One region of the Rhizobium sp. CB2179 genome, then DNA from elsewhere that is predicted to be linked to it. Evidence: predicted binding sites of a transcription regulator. Region 1 holds the regulator's gene; each other region holds the start of a gene.

The links. The regulator HrcA, encoded in region 1, represses chaperone genes, less so after heat shock. The targets are predictions, from matches to a motif close to GTTAGCACTCNCNNNNNGNGAGTGCTAAC.
Region 2: the regulator HrcA is predicted to act here: its motif matches at 1,984-2,012, upstream of AC244Q_RS05225 (co-chaperone GroES).
Region 3: the regulator HrcA is predicted to act here: its motif matches at 2,177-2,205, upstream of groES (co-chaperone GroES).

The regions. Positions count from the first base shown of each region.
Region 1 is NZ_CM172781.1:3,851-8,108, forward strand. Features, by position in the region: gene hemW (radical SAM family heme chaperone HemW) at 1-89, opposite strand, end outside; gene rdgB (RdgB/HAM1 family non-canonical purine NTP pyrophosphatase) at 99-743, opposite strand; gene AC244Q_RS00025 (VOC family protein) at 744-1,169, opposite strand; gene rph (ribonuclease PH) at 1,166-1,885, opposite strand; gene hrcA (heat-inducible transcriptional repressor HrcA) at 2,014-3,102, shown strand; gene grpE (nucleotide exchange factor GrpE) at 3,213-3,845, shown strand; gene AC244Q_RS00045 (nucleoside hydrolase) at 3,909-4,258, opposite strand, start outside.
Region 2 is NZ_CM172781.1:1,030,676-1,034,933, reverse strand. Features, by position in the region: gene groL (chaperonin GroEL) at 1-1,563, opposite strand, end outside; gene AC244Q_RS05225 (co-chaperone GroES) at 1,613-1,930, opposite strand; gene AC244Q_RS05220 (hypothetical protein) at 2,443-2,706, shown strand; gene AC244Q_RS05215 (hypothetical protein) at 2,703-3,038, shown strand; gene AC244Q_RS05210 (hypothetical protein) at 3,035-3,364, shown strand; gene AC244Q_RS05205 (DUF1488 family protein) at 3,355-3,630, shown strand; gene AC244Q_RS05200 (transglutaminase-like domain-containing protein) at 3,658-4,258, shown strand, end outside.
Region 3 is NZ_CM172781.1:511,087-515,344, reverse strand. Features, by position in the region: gene AC244Q_RS02510 (bifunctional riboflavin kinase/FAD synthetase) at 5-988, opposite strand; gene AC244Q_RS02505 (TIGR01459 family HAD-type hydrolase) at 1,020-1,868, opposite strand; gene groES (co-chaperone GroES) at 2,263-2,559, shown strand; gene groL (chaperonin GroEL) at 2,632-4,258, shown strand, end outside.

The sequences.
Region 1 (4,258 bases):
CAGTGCACATAGACGCCGAAGCCCGGCTCGCCGGTATCGGGCAGCAGAGCCGCGTCGCGCGAGGTGCTTGGCGTGTCGAAATTGTCCACGAACAGACCTTATGCCTCCAGGCAGGTTTCAACAAAGAGTTTGAAGGCGCGGGCACGGTGCGACAGCGCTTGCGGCTTGCCGACGTTCCAGCCGTGTTTTTCCTCGCCGCTCATTTCGCCGAAGGTGATGTCGTAGCCCTCGGGCTGGAAGACCGGATCGTAACCGAAGCCCTGGGTGCCGCGCGGCGGCCAGACGACGCTGCCTTCCACCTCGCCGCGAAACAGCTCTGTATGCCCGTCCGGCCAGGCAAGGCAGAGCACGCTGATGAAACGCGCCCTGCGCTGTTCCGGCTTTGTCGCGCCCGCATCCTGCAGCGCCTTTTCCACCTTGGCCATCGCCATGTCGAAATCGCGCGTGCCGTCGGCCTTCTCCGCCCAATTGGCGGTGTAGACACCGGGATCGCCGCCGAGTTCATCGACCACCAGCCCGGAATCGTCCGACAGCGCCGGCATGCCTGAGGCATTGGCCGAGGCGATTGCCTTGATCGTCGCATTCTCCTCGAAGCTCGTGCCGGTCTCATCCGGCTCGACGAAATTCAGCTCGGCGGCCGATTTGGCGGTGAAGCCGAGCGGCCCGATCAATTCCTGGATCTCGCGGATCTTGCCGGCATTGTGGCTGGCAACGACGATGGTCTTCGTTTCAAGCTTGCGCATTCAGATGTCCTGTTCGATGCCCCAGATTTTAGCCTCCGCGCATTCCAGACTGTTACCGGCCGGATCGCGGAAATAGATCGAGCGGCCGCCCTTCGGCCAGCGCACTTCGGATTCGATCGCCACACCCGCCGCCGTCAGCCGCTCGGCCATGGCATCGATATTGCGGCCGGACACCCGGAAACAGGCGTGGCCCTGGCCGGTCGTGCCGTGCGGCGGTACCTGCAGTGCTTCAGGCGCTGGCGGTTTTACCGTTTCCTCGGGATTGAAGATCAGGAGAACGCCAGGCCCACAGCGGAAGAAGACATGCCGGTTGGCGGCGCGAGCGATCTTTTCAAGTCCGAGAACGTCTTCGTAGAACGTCTCGGCCTGGTCGAGATCCCGCGCATAGAGCGCCGTTTCCAACATGCCTTCCAGCATGGGGTTCATCCTTCGACGGCTTGCTTCTGCAGTGCCACGAGTTCGCCGATGCCGTTTCTGGCAAGCTGCATCAGCGAGGTGAATTCGCCCTCGCTGAACGGCGTGCCTTCGGCCGTGCCCTGGATCTCGACGATCCCGCCGGTGCCCGTCATGACGAAGTTCGCATCGGTCTCGGCCGAGGAGTCTTCGATGTAATCGAGATCGATCACCGGCTGGCTGGCGAAGATGCCGCAGGAGATGGCGGCGACATGATCCTTCAGGACCCGTTCGACCTTGATCATGTTGCGGCTTTCCATCCATTTCAGGCAGTCGTAAAGCGCGATCCAGCCGCCGGTGATCGAGGCTGTGCGCGTGCCGCCATCGGCCTGGATGACGTCGCAATCGAGCGTGATCTGCCGTTCGCCGAGTGCCTGCAGGTCGACGACGGCGCGCAGCGACCGGCCGATCAGCCGCTGGATTTCCTGGGTGCGGCCGCCCTGCTTGCCGGCGGCAGCCTCACGCTTCATGCGTTCGCCGGTCGCCCGCGGCAGCATGCCGTATTCGGCCGTGACCCAGCCCTTGCCGGTATTGCGCAGCCATGGCGGCGTCTTTTCTTCAAGGCTCGCCGTGCAGAGCACATGCGTATCGCCGAACTTCACCAGGCAGGAGCCTTCCGCATGCTTGGAAAAATTGCGCTCGAACGAGACCTTGCGCATCTGGTCGATTTTTCTGCCTGAAGGCCGCATTCTTATCTCCTGGGGTTTATTTGACCGCTTCTACGATTGGCGGCGCTCATTTGCAAATTCCCTTTTGCCACGGGTCTTAGTTTGACTTACTTTTCGGGAAGTATCATCAGCACGGGTTCGAAAGCTTCATGGGCATCAGGTCGACGTCGGTTTCGGATGCCGTAGCTGCGCTGGACGAGCGCTCCAGGGAAATTTTTCGTCGCATCGTCGAAGGTTATCTGGAAAGCGGCGAGCCGCTCGGTTCGCGCAACCTGTCCCGTATCCTGCCGATGTCGCTGTCGCCGGCCTCGGTGCGCAATGTCATGAGCGATCTCGAAGAACTCGGCCTGATCTATTCGCCGCATGTCAGCGCCGGCCGGTTGCCGACCCAGATCGGCCTGCGCTTCTTCGTCGACGCCTTCATGCAGGTCGGCGACCTCTCGGCCGAGGAACGCGCCAGCATCGACCGCCAGGTGCGGGCCGAAAGCGGCGGCAATCCCGTCGAATCGATGATGAACGAGGCAAGCCGCATGTTGTCGGGCATTTCGCGCGGCGCCGGCCTGGTCATCACCTCGAAAAGCGATCCGGTGCTGAAACATGTCGAGTTCATCCGGCTCGAACCGACAAAGGCGCTGGCCGTGCTCGTCGGCGATCACGATCAGGTGGAAAACCGCATCATCGAGCTGCCGGCGGGCGTCACCTCCTCACAGCTGACCGAGGCGGCGAATTTCCTCAATGCCCATATGTCCGGCCAGACCCTGCCGGAGCTTCGCAAACAATTAAGCCGGCTGAAGGACGACGTCCGTCACGAGCTCGATGCCCTGTCGCGCGATCTGGTCGAGCGCGGCATTGCCGTCTGGGCCGGCAGCCCGGACGAGGGAAAACCGACGCAGCTGATCATCCGCGGCCGCGCCAACCTGCTCGAAGGCCTCGCCGGCGCCGAGGACCTCGATCGGCTGCGCCTGCTGTTCGACGATCTCGAGAAGAAGGACAGCCTGATCGAGATTCTCAATCTCGCCGAAAGCGGTTCGGGCGTGCGCATCTTCATCGGTTCGGAAAACAAGCTCTTCTCGCTGTCCGGCTCATCGCTCATCGTCGCGCCCTATCGTGACGATGACGATCGCATCGTCGGTGCCGTCGGCGTCATCGGCCCGACGCGGCTCAATTATTCCCGCATCGTGCCGATGGTGGACTATACAGCCCAGCTCGTTTCCCGCCTTTCGCGCAATCAGCTTTGACGCGCAGCCATCAAGTGCGCGGAATTTTCGCTTCTTTGTCACGCAGACTTGATTTTTTTCGGTCAAACCTCGATATCGGGCGCATCTGAAGACACCAACCGGAGACCGTCATGACCGATGACACGACGAAAAACGGACCTGACGCAACTGCGGCGGATGCCGCAGCCGACGCTGCCGCCTACGTCGAGAACGAAACTGCGCAGCAAGAACCCGCCCAGCCGGACCCGATCGAGCTCCTGAAAGCCGAAAACGGCGAACTGCGTGACCGCTATTTGCGCCTTGCTGCCGAGATGGACAATCTGCGCCGCCGCACCGAGCGCGAAGTGAAGGATGCCAAGTCCTATTCCGTCGCGGGTTTTGCGCGCGACATGCTCGCCGTGTCCGACAATCTGCGTCGCGCGCTCGATGCCATCCCTCCGGAGACCAGGGCTGCGGCCGATGCCGGCTTGAGCACGCTGATCGAGGGTGTCGAGATGACCGAGCGCGCCATGCTGTCGGCTCTCGAGCGCCACGGCGTTCGCAAGCTGGAGCCGGTTGGCCAGAAGTTCGATCCGAATTTCCATCAGGCGATGTTCGAGGTGCCGAACCCGGACGTGCCGAACAACACGGTCGTCCAGGTCGTGCAGGCAGGCTTCTCCATCGGCGAGCGCGTGCTGCGCCCGGCCATGGTCGGTGTCGCCAAGGGCGGCCCGAAGCCGGCGGAAGCCGAAACCAACTCCGTCTTCGACGAGAAAGACGCCTGAGAACACTTCCTAGCGCGTCCCATGGGACGCGCGGCGCTCTGGCGGAGAAGGGGAACGAAAGAGTCAGATGCGGGCGAAGCGTTCGATCAGCAGATCGAAAAAGCCATCCGCATCGACATGGCGCATAACCTTGGCGTTGCGCTTGCGCTCGGTCACATGCCACCAGTCGACGACCGTCATGCCGACGGTGAGTTCGGACTGGACCTCGATCTCGACATTGCAGTCCCGGCCCTTAAAAAGCTCCGGCTTAAGCAGGTAGGCGACGACGGTCGGGTCGTGCAGCGGCCCGCCGTCGGAACCGTATTTCTCGATGTCGAAGCGTTCGAAGAATTCGAGCATCTCGACCATGGCCTTTGCCGGCGCCGTGCCGATCTCGGCCATGCGTTTCACCCGGTCCTTGCGGGTCAGCAATT
Region 2 (4,258 bases), 1.0 Mb from region 1:
CATCACCTCGGCGGTGATCAGCAGCGCCGCAATCGAGCCGGCGTCCTGCAGAGCGGTGCGCACGACCTTGGCGGGATCGACGATGCCGGCCTCGATCATATCGACATAGGTCTCCGTCTGTGCGTCGAAGCCCTGATTGTGATTATTGCTGCCGGCGAGTTTTCCAACGACGATGGAGCCCTCGAACCCGGCATTGTCGGCGATCTGCCGGATCGGGGCTTCGAGCGCCCTGAGCACGATCGAGATGCCCGCCGTCACGTCGGCGTTCTCCCCGGTCAGCCCCGTCAGCGCCGACTTGGCGCGCAACAGTGCCACGCCGCCGCCGGGCACGATGCCCTCTTCGACCGCCGCACGGGTGGCGTTCAGTGCATCGTCGATGCGGTCCTTCTTTTCCTTGACTTCCGTCTCGGTGGCGCCGCCGACACGGATGACCGCGACGCCGCCGGCGAGTTTCGCCAGGCGCTCCTGCAGCTTTTCCTTATCGTAATCGGAGGTGGTCTCCTCGATCTGCGCCTTGATCTGCTGGATGCGCGCCTGGATGGCCGCTTTCTCGCCGGAGCCGTCGATGATCGTGGTGCTCTCCTTGTCGATCAGCACGCGCTTGGCGCGGCCGAGCATATCGAGCGTGACGTTGTCGAGCTTGATACCGAGATCCTCGGAAATCATCTGGCCTGATGTAAGCACGGCAATGTCTTCGAGCATCGCCTTACGGCGATCGCCGAAACCCGGCGCCTTGACGGCTGCGACCTTCAGGCCGCCGCGCAGCTTGTTGACAACAAGCGTCGCCAAGGCCTCGCCTTCGACGTCCTCCGAGATGAGCAGAAGCGGTTTGCCGGTCTGTACGACGGCTTCCAGGATCGGCAGCATCGCCTGCAGGCTGCCGAGTTTCTTCTCGTGAACGAGGATATAGGGATCCTCCAGTTCCACGCGCATCTTCTCGGCATTGGTGACGAAATAGGGTGAGAGATAGCCGCGGTCGAACTGCATACCCTCGACGACGTCGAGTTCGGTCTCGGCGGTTCGCGCCTCTTCGACCGTTATGACGCCCTCATTGCCGACCTTGTCCATCGCCTTGGCGATCATCTCACCGATGGCGGCGTCGCCATTGGCGGCAATGGTGCCGACTTGGGCGATCTCACCTGACGATTTGACCTTCATCGCCCGCGCCTTGATTTCCTTGACGACGGCGGTAACGCCGAGATCGATGCCGCGCCTGAGATCCATAGGGTTCATGCCGGCAGCGACGAGCTTGGCGCCTTCGCGGAAGATGGAGGCGGCGAGAACGGTTGCCGTCGTCGTGCCGTCGCCGGCAAGATCATTGGTCTTCGAAGCCACTTCACGCACCATTTGCGCGCCCATGTTCTCGAACTTGTCCGCGAGCTCGATCTCCTTGGCGACGCTAACGCCGTCCTTGGTAATGCGCGGCGCGCCATAGGCCTTGTCGATGACAACGTTGCGACCCTTCGGGCCAAGCGTCACCTTGACGGCGTTGTTGAGCAATTCGACGCCGCGCAGCAGGCGGTCGCGCGCGTCGGTGGAGAACCTGATTTCCTTGGCAGACATGATATTTCTTCCCAGTTCGGTCTTGAGATGCTGGTCACAAATTCGACGGTCAGGCAGCTTTGTCGGCAGCCGCTTCAGTCTTTTCGACGATGCCCATGATGTCGGTCTCCTTCATGATCAGAAGGGTTTCGCCATCGATCGTGACCTCTGTCCCCGACCATTTTCCAAACAGAATGAGATCACCGACCTCGACATCGAGCGGGACCAGATTGCCGCTTTTGTCGCGAAGGCCCGGGCCGACTGCGACCACTTCGCCGTGCTGCGGCTTCTCCTTGGCGGTGTCTGGAATGATGATCCCGCCCTTGGATTTGACATCGCCTTCCGCACGTCGAATGACGACGCGGTCGTGAAGTGAACGGAATTTCATAGAGGTCTTTCTGCTGCCGGCGCGTAGGGCGGCTGCAACTCATAAATAGCACTCGTGGCACTCGATTGATAGGAGTGCTAAGAAATATTATTCGCCCATGAACTTTTTTGAGATATTCAGGAAATCAATCCGACCGGATATTTTGTATTGATCAGCAAATAAATAGAATTTTTTACGCCATCGCGCTCCATTTTATTTTCGTGAGCGAAGAGTTAATTTGGCGTTTTTCATAGATAAATCAGAATTTATCTTGATTTAAACTCAATCGAGGCGCAATGATAGGCTTCGTCGATTTGGCCGACTTGGCTTCGCGGTGTCAGAGACCTACGACCCGCCATCACCACTGAATTCTCGATAGCGATCCATGACGTCGTTCCGGCGTTGAGTTCGCCTGTTCCGATCCGGAATGAGCTTGGCGCTGACCGCGGATGTACCGGCAGCCTCGAGTTCGTCCGGTTCGGATCTCAACGATACAGGAAACGCATCGGTGTATTCCTGCGGAGGCCTCAGCCGTGACCAGTCGTACCACACAAACCGTCGTCCGCTTTTCATCCCCATTCCGTCTGCCCGGTTTCGACGGGGCGCAGCCAGCCGGAGAATACCGCGTCGACTATGACGAGGAATTGATCGACAGCGTTTCCAGGCTTGCCTGGCGACGGGTCGGCGCCTTCATCCACCTGCCGGCGATCGCTGCGCAGAGTTCGACGCAGCAGATGATGCCTATCCACCTGTCAGATCTCGAAACCGCGATCGAAAAGGACCACAAACCGTCATGACCGCTACGCGCATCCCGCAACGCAATGGACGCTCAATCCGGCGCGAGGCAGCAACGCATATCTTCAAGGTGGGGCAGACTGTCCGAGTGAAGGACGGGTTCTTGGTCGTTCCCTCCAAGCTTCCCGACACATACCGCATTACCGCCACACTGCCTCTGAGAGGAAATGTGCTGCAATACCGTATCCACAGTGACGATGAACGTCATGAGCGGGTCGCGACGGAAGATAGCCTGGAACTGGTAAACCTATCGCCCGCCGGTAGCGGCGCAACACTGATCGAGAGGACGTTTGGCCATGGCCACGGCCCGAATGACGAAAGGTTGACATCGTGAACAGTCATGAAGACGAAGCCGAACGCAGACGGAATGCCGTTGCCGTCGGCACATGGGAAAATAAATGTGGTGCGTCGGGCCGCTACTTGATGGAGGTCGAACATGACCGCCGGATCGAATCTGCCCGTTCGTGGACCGTCTATCGTGTCTCTGCAAGCGTTCCAGTGCACGCCGACCATGGCATGATCGGCAAGAGCCGTTCGGAGGCCGGTGAAGACATGATGTCCTTCAATCTTCTCAACATAGGATACCGGAAGGAGTGGCTGAGGCTGTCGGACGCCGCCCGGAGCGGTCGCCAGACCCCGCCGGTTCAACCATGGCGCTAGCCTTTTTGAACCAAAGCCGCAGCTTCGATGCGGCGAGAAATGCAGTGCGCTTCATCGGCCATGACGGCATGTTCCAGGTGTTGTTTTTCGTCGAGGTTGGCGCGCTGGCGAAATCCGACGCCGCATTGCAAAGAACCGAGCCTTCGGAAACGGGGTGGCTTTCGTCGTTCGACGCCCTGCGCAACTCCATTCAGGACGTGGCGCACAAAGCCTATTCGTACCGCCGCCGCGCCTTCTATACTCTAACTGCGGCGGATTTCCGCTAGACGGATCCGGACGCGCGAGAACGCTCCATGTTGATCCGTTACGGCTATGAAATGACGCTGACCTGCCCGCAGCCGACCGCATTGGTCTGTCTGCTGTCGGTTCATGACGATCGCGCGGCCGACATCAGAATTCCGGAAACGGTCTTCACCACGCCCGATGTCCCCACTTCTTCCTATCGCGATCTCTTCGGCAACCGCTGTCTTCGGCTGGTTGCGCCAGCGGGCGACCTGACCATATGGGGCGATGCGACGATCGAAGACGACGGCAAACTGGACAGGTCGCTGCCAGGCGCCAGGGAAGTCCCGGTTTCGGAGTTGCCGGATGATTGCCTCGTCTACCTGATGGGCAGCCGCTATTGCGAGACGGATCGTCTCAGTCAAATTGCATGGGATATGTTCGGCACCGTCTCACCCGGCTGGGGCCGCGTTCAGGCGATCTGCGACTTCGTTCACGGCCATATCCAATTCGACTACATGCAGGCGCGATCGACGCGGACAGCCTTCGAGGCGTTCCACGAACGTGTCGGCGTCTGTCGCGACTTTGCGCATCTCGCGGTGGCGCTGTGCCGTTGCCTCAACATTCCTGCCCGATATATCAATGGCCATCTCGGTGACATCGGTATTCCCG
Region 3 (4,258 bases), 510 kb from region 1:
GACCTCAGGAAAAGCACAGTTTCCGATCAAGCGCGCCGAGTGGCTTGACACCCGCAAGCAGCGCCCCCGCCTCTTCCTCATCGCGCTTGATCTGGGCGACGAGCGGATCGAGGCCGTCGAATTTCAGCTCGGGGCGGAGATAACCAAAGAAGGAGACGGAGCAGAGCTGGCCGTAGAGATCGCCGCTGAAATCGAAAAGATAGGTTTCGAGCAGCGGCGCGCCGTTTTCCGTGACCGTCGGGCGGCGGCCATAGCTTGCAACGGCATCGTGGAGCGTGCCGTCCTGGCGGCGGAAGCGGACGGCGTAGATGCCGGCGGCAAGATCGACCTCCGGCGGCAGGCGCATGTTGGCCGTCGGAAAACCGAGTTGGCGGCCGAGCTTTTCGCCATCGATCACCTCAGCTTCCACCGTATAGCGGTAACCGAGCATGCCGGCGACTTCACTGACATTGCCCTCCTTCAGGAGCGCGCGGATATGGCTCGAAGAGACGACATCGGCGTTTTCGTCACGGAAGGCATCGATCAGGGTGACGCCGAAGCCGTAGGTATGGCCGGCATTCATGAGGAAGGCCGGACCGCCCTCGCGGCCACGGCCGAAATGGAAATCGAAGCCGGTGACCACTTCGGAAGCGCCGAGCCAATCCTTCAGGATCGAATGGATGAAATCATCGGCCGAGCGCTGCGAGAATTCGTAGTCGAAGGGATATTCGATGACGGCGCTGAAGCCCAGCGTTTCCAGGATACGGGCTTTCAGCGGCGCCGGCGTCAGGCGGAAGACCGGTGTCTGCGGCCGGAAGACCGTGCGCGGATGCGGCTCGAATGTCAGCACCAAAGCGGGGATACCGCGCGCCTTGGAGATCTCGAGCGCCCGGCTCAGCACCGATTGATGGCCGCGGTGCACGCCATCGAAATTGCCGATGGCAATGACGCCGCCCTTTAGATGGGCGGGTAGGGGTTCCCGGGTTTCATTGCGGTGGAAGACGGTCATCGGCTGGCTTCTCTTCATGCAAGGCGTGTCTTCATGCAAGGCGGGGCATCCACCACTTCGGCGCGGCGTTTTCCCGTTCGAGATAGGCGTTGAGGATCGCCTCGTCGGTCTCGCCGTTGAGAGTATATTCCTTAGCGTGGATACCGCCGCTGATGTAGAGGAGGTCGAGGCCGTAATTCAAGGCGCCGCGCACGTCGGTCGGCATGCCGTCGCCGATCGCCAGCACGCGATCGACCGGGAAATCGCCGCGAAGCTCGTGGGCAGCCGCAAGCGTCGCCTCGTAGATCGGCCGGTGCGGCTTGCCGGCGATGCGGGTTTTGCCGCCCAGCTGCTCGTAATAGGCGGCCATGGCGCCGGCGCAAGGGATGATGCGATGGCCGCGCTCGACGATGAGGTCGGGATTGGCGCAGATCATCGGCACGTCGCGGGCTTTGAAATCGAGAAGCATGTCGGTGTAATCCTCCGGCTTCTCGGTCTCGTCGTCGAAAAAGCCGGTGCAGACCAGCGATTGCGCTTCGCCCGCCGGCCGGCGCTCGACGCCAATGCCTTCGAGCAGCGCCTTGTCGCGCTCGGGGCCGAGCAGAAAGACGGTCTTCGGCCCTTCGGCGATCAGCCCGCGCGTGACGTCGCCAGAGGTGACGATCCTGTCATAGGCACTGTCGGGAACGCCGATCTGGCGCAACTGATCGACCACCTGCCAGGAAAGGCGCGGCGAATTGGTGATGAGGACAACGGCGAGGCCGTTTTCGCGTGCCGCTTCAAGGGCTGCGGCCGCCTTCGGGAACGGATCGACGCCGTTGTGAACGACGCCCCAGACATCGCAGAGCACCACATCATAGCGACCTGATATCTCCGAGAAGTTTTCTATCCGCTTAGCCATTCCGATTTCCCGATTTGCTTCAGTCACCGGTGACATTGCAAAGGCGCAAGACGATGGCAAGGCATTTTCTTCGCCGCCGGGCCAATGCGTAGAGCTCGAACGGCGATCCGGAGGAGCGGAAGGGCAAAGGGTTTTGACAATTATCGCGAAGCGGCAGATCGCCGAGCGCGGACGAGTTCGGCAAAGTTCAGCTGCGCCGAGGTTTTGGCCGCAATCTCCGACTATTCTCCGGCATCTTCACAATTCCGGCACAAAAATTCGTGATTGCTCTCATTGACTCCTCTCGGAGCCATCCCTAAATGCTCGTCGCTAGCACTCACCGCAAGGGAGTGCTAACATCTATCCATGTGGGCCAATCCGGTCCGCGAATGTCATTCGATCGAGGGATTAGACAATGGCAAGCACCAACTTCCGCCCCCTTCACGACCGCGTCGTTGTTCGCCGCGTTGAGTCCGAAGCCAAGACCAAGGGCGGCATCATCATTCCCGATACCGCCAAGGAAAAGCCGCAGGAAGGCGAAATCGTCGCCGTCGGCTCCGGCGCGCGCGATGAGTCCGGCAAGGTCGTCGCACTCGACGTCAAGGCTGGCGACCGCATCCTGTTCGGCAAGTGGTCCGGCACCGAAGTCAAGATCGACGGCGAAGACCTTCTGATCATGAAGGAAGCCGACATTATGGGCATCATCGGCTGATCGGCCGACCTGCTTTCCCGAAATGGCTGACGGGCTCTTTGCCCGAACAACTCGAATTCAGGAGTTAAGAATATGGCATCTAAAGAAATCAAGTTTGGCCGCACCGCGCGCGAAAAGATGCTGCGCGGCGTCGACATTCTCGCCGATGCAGTGAAGGTCACGCTCGGCCCGAAGGGCCGTAACGTCATCATCGACAAGTCCTTCGGCGCGCCGCGCATCACCAAGGACGGCGTTTCCGTCGCCAAGGAAATCGAACTCGAAGACAAGTTCGAAAACATGGGCGCCCAGATGGTCCGCGAAGTTGCTTCGAAGACCAACGACATCGCCGGCGACGGCACCACGACGGCTACCGTTCTTGCCCAGGCGATCGTTCGCGAAGGCAACAAGGCCGTTGCAGCCGGCATGAACCCGATGGACCTGAAGCGCGGCATCGACCTCGCTGTCGCCGACGTCGTGAAGGATCTCCAGGCCAAGGCCAAGAAGATCTCGACTTCGGAAGAAGTTGCACAGGTCGGCACGATTTCGGCCAATGGCGACAAGCAGGTCGGTCTCGACATTGCTGAAGCCATGCAGAAGGTCGGCAACGAAGGCGTCATCACGGTTGAAGAAGCCAAGACCGCCGAAACCGAACTCGAAGTCGTCGAAGGCATGCAGTTCGACCGCGGCTACCTCAGCCCCTACTTCGTGACCAATCCGGAAAAGATGATCGCCGACCTCGAAGACGTCTTCATTCTCCTTCACGAGAAGAAGCTCTCGAACCTGCAGTCGATGCTCCCGGTTCTCGAAGCCGTCGTTCAGACCGGCAAGCCGCTCCTCATCGTCGCTGAAGACGTCGAAGGCGAAGCCCTCGCTACGCTCGTCGTCAACAAGCTGCGCGGCGGCCTGAAGATTGCTGCCGTCAAGGCACCTGGCTTCGGCGATCGCCGCAAGGCCATGCTCGAAGACATCGCCATCCTGACGGGCGGCACTGTCATCTCCGAAGATCTCGGCATCAAGCTCGAATCCGTCACGCTCGACATGCTCGGCCGTGCCAAGAAGGTTTCGATCTCCAAGGAAAACACCACGATCGTCGACGGTTCGGGCGCTAAGACCGACATCGAAGGCCGTGTTGCCCAGATCAAGGCCCAGATCGAAGAAACCACCTCCGACTACGACCGCGAGAAGCTGCAGGAACGTCTTGCCAAGCTCGCTGGCGGCGTTGCCGTCATCCGCGTCGGCGGCTCGACGGAAGTCGAAGTGAAGGAAAAGAAGGACCGCATCGACGACGCGCTCAACGCGACCCGCGCTGCCGTTCAGGAAGGTATCGTCCCCGGCGGCGGTATCGCTCTGCTCCGCTCCTCCACGAAGATCACCGTCAAGGGTGCAAACGACGACCAGGAAGCCGGCATCAACATCGTTCGCCGCGCCCTGCAGTCGCTCGTTCGTCAGATCGCTGAAAACGCAGGCGACGAAGCCTCGATCGTTGTCGGCAAGGTCCTCGACAAGAACGAAGACAACTACGGCTACAACGCCCAGACGTCCGAATATGGCGACATGATCGCCATGGGTATCGTCGACCCGCTCAAGGTCGTTCGCACGGCGCTGCAGAACGCTGCTTCTGTCGCATCGCTGCTGATCACCACCGAAGCCATGATTGCCGAACTGCCGAAGAAAGAATCGGCTGGCGGCGGCATGCCGGGCGGAATGGGCGGAATGGGCG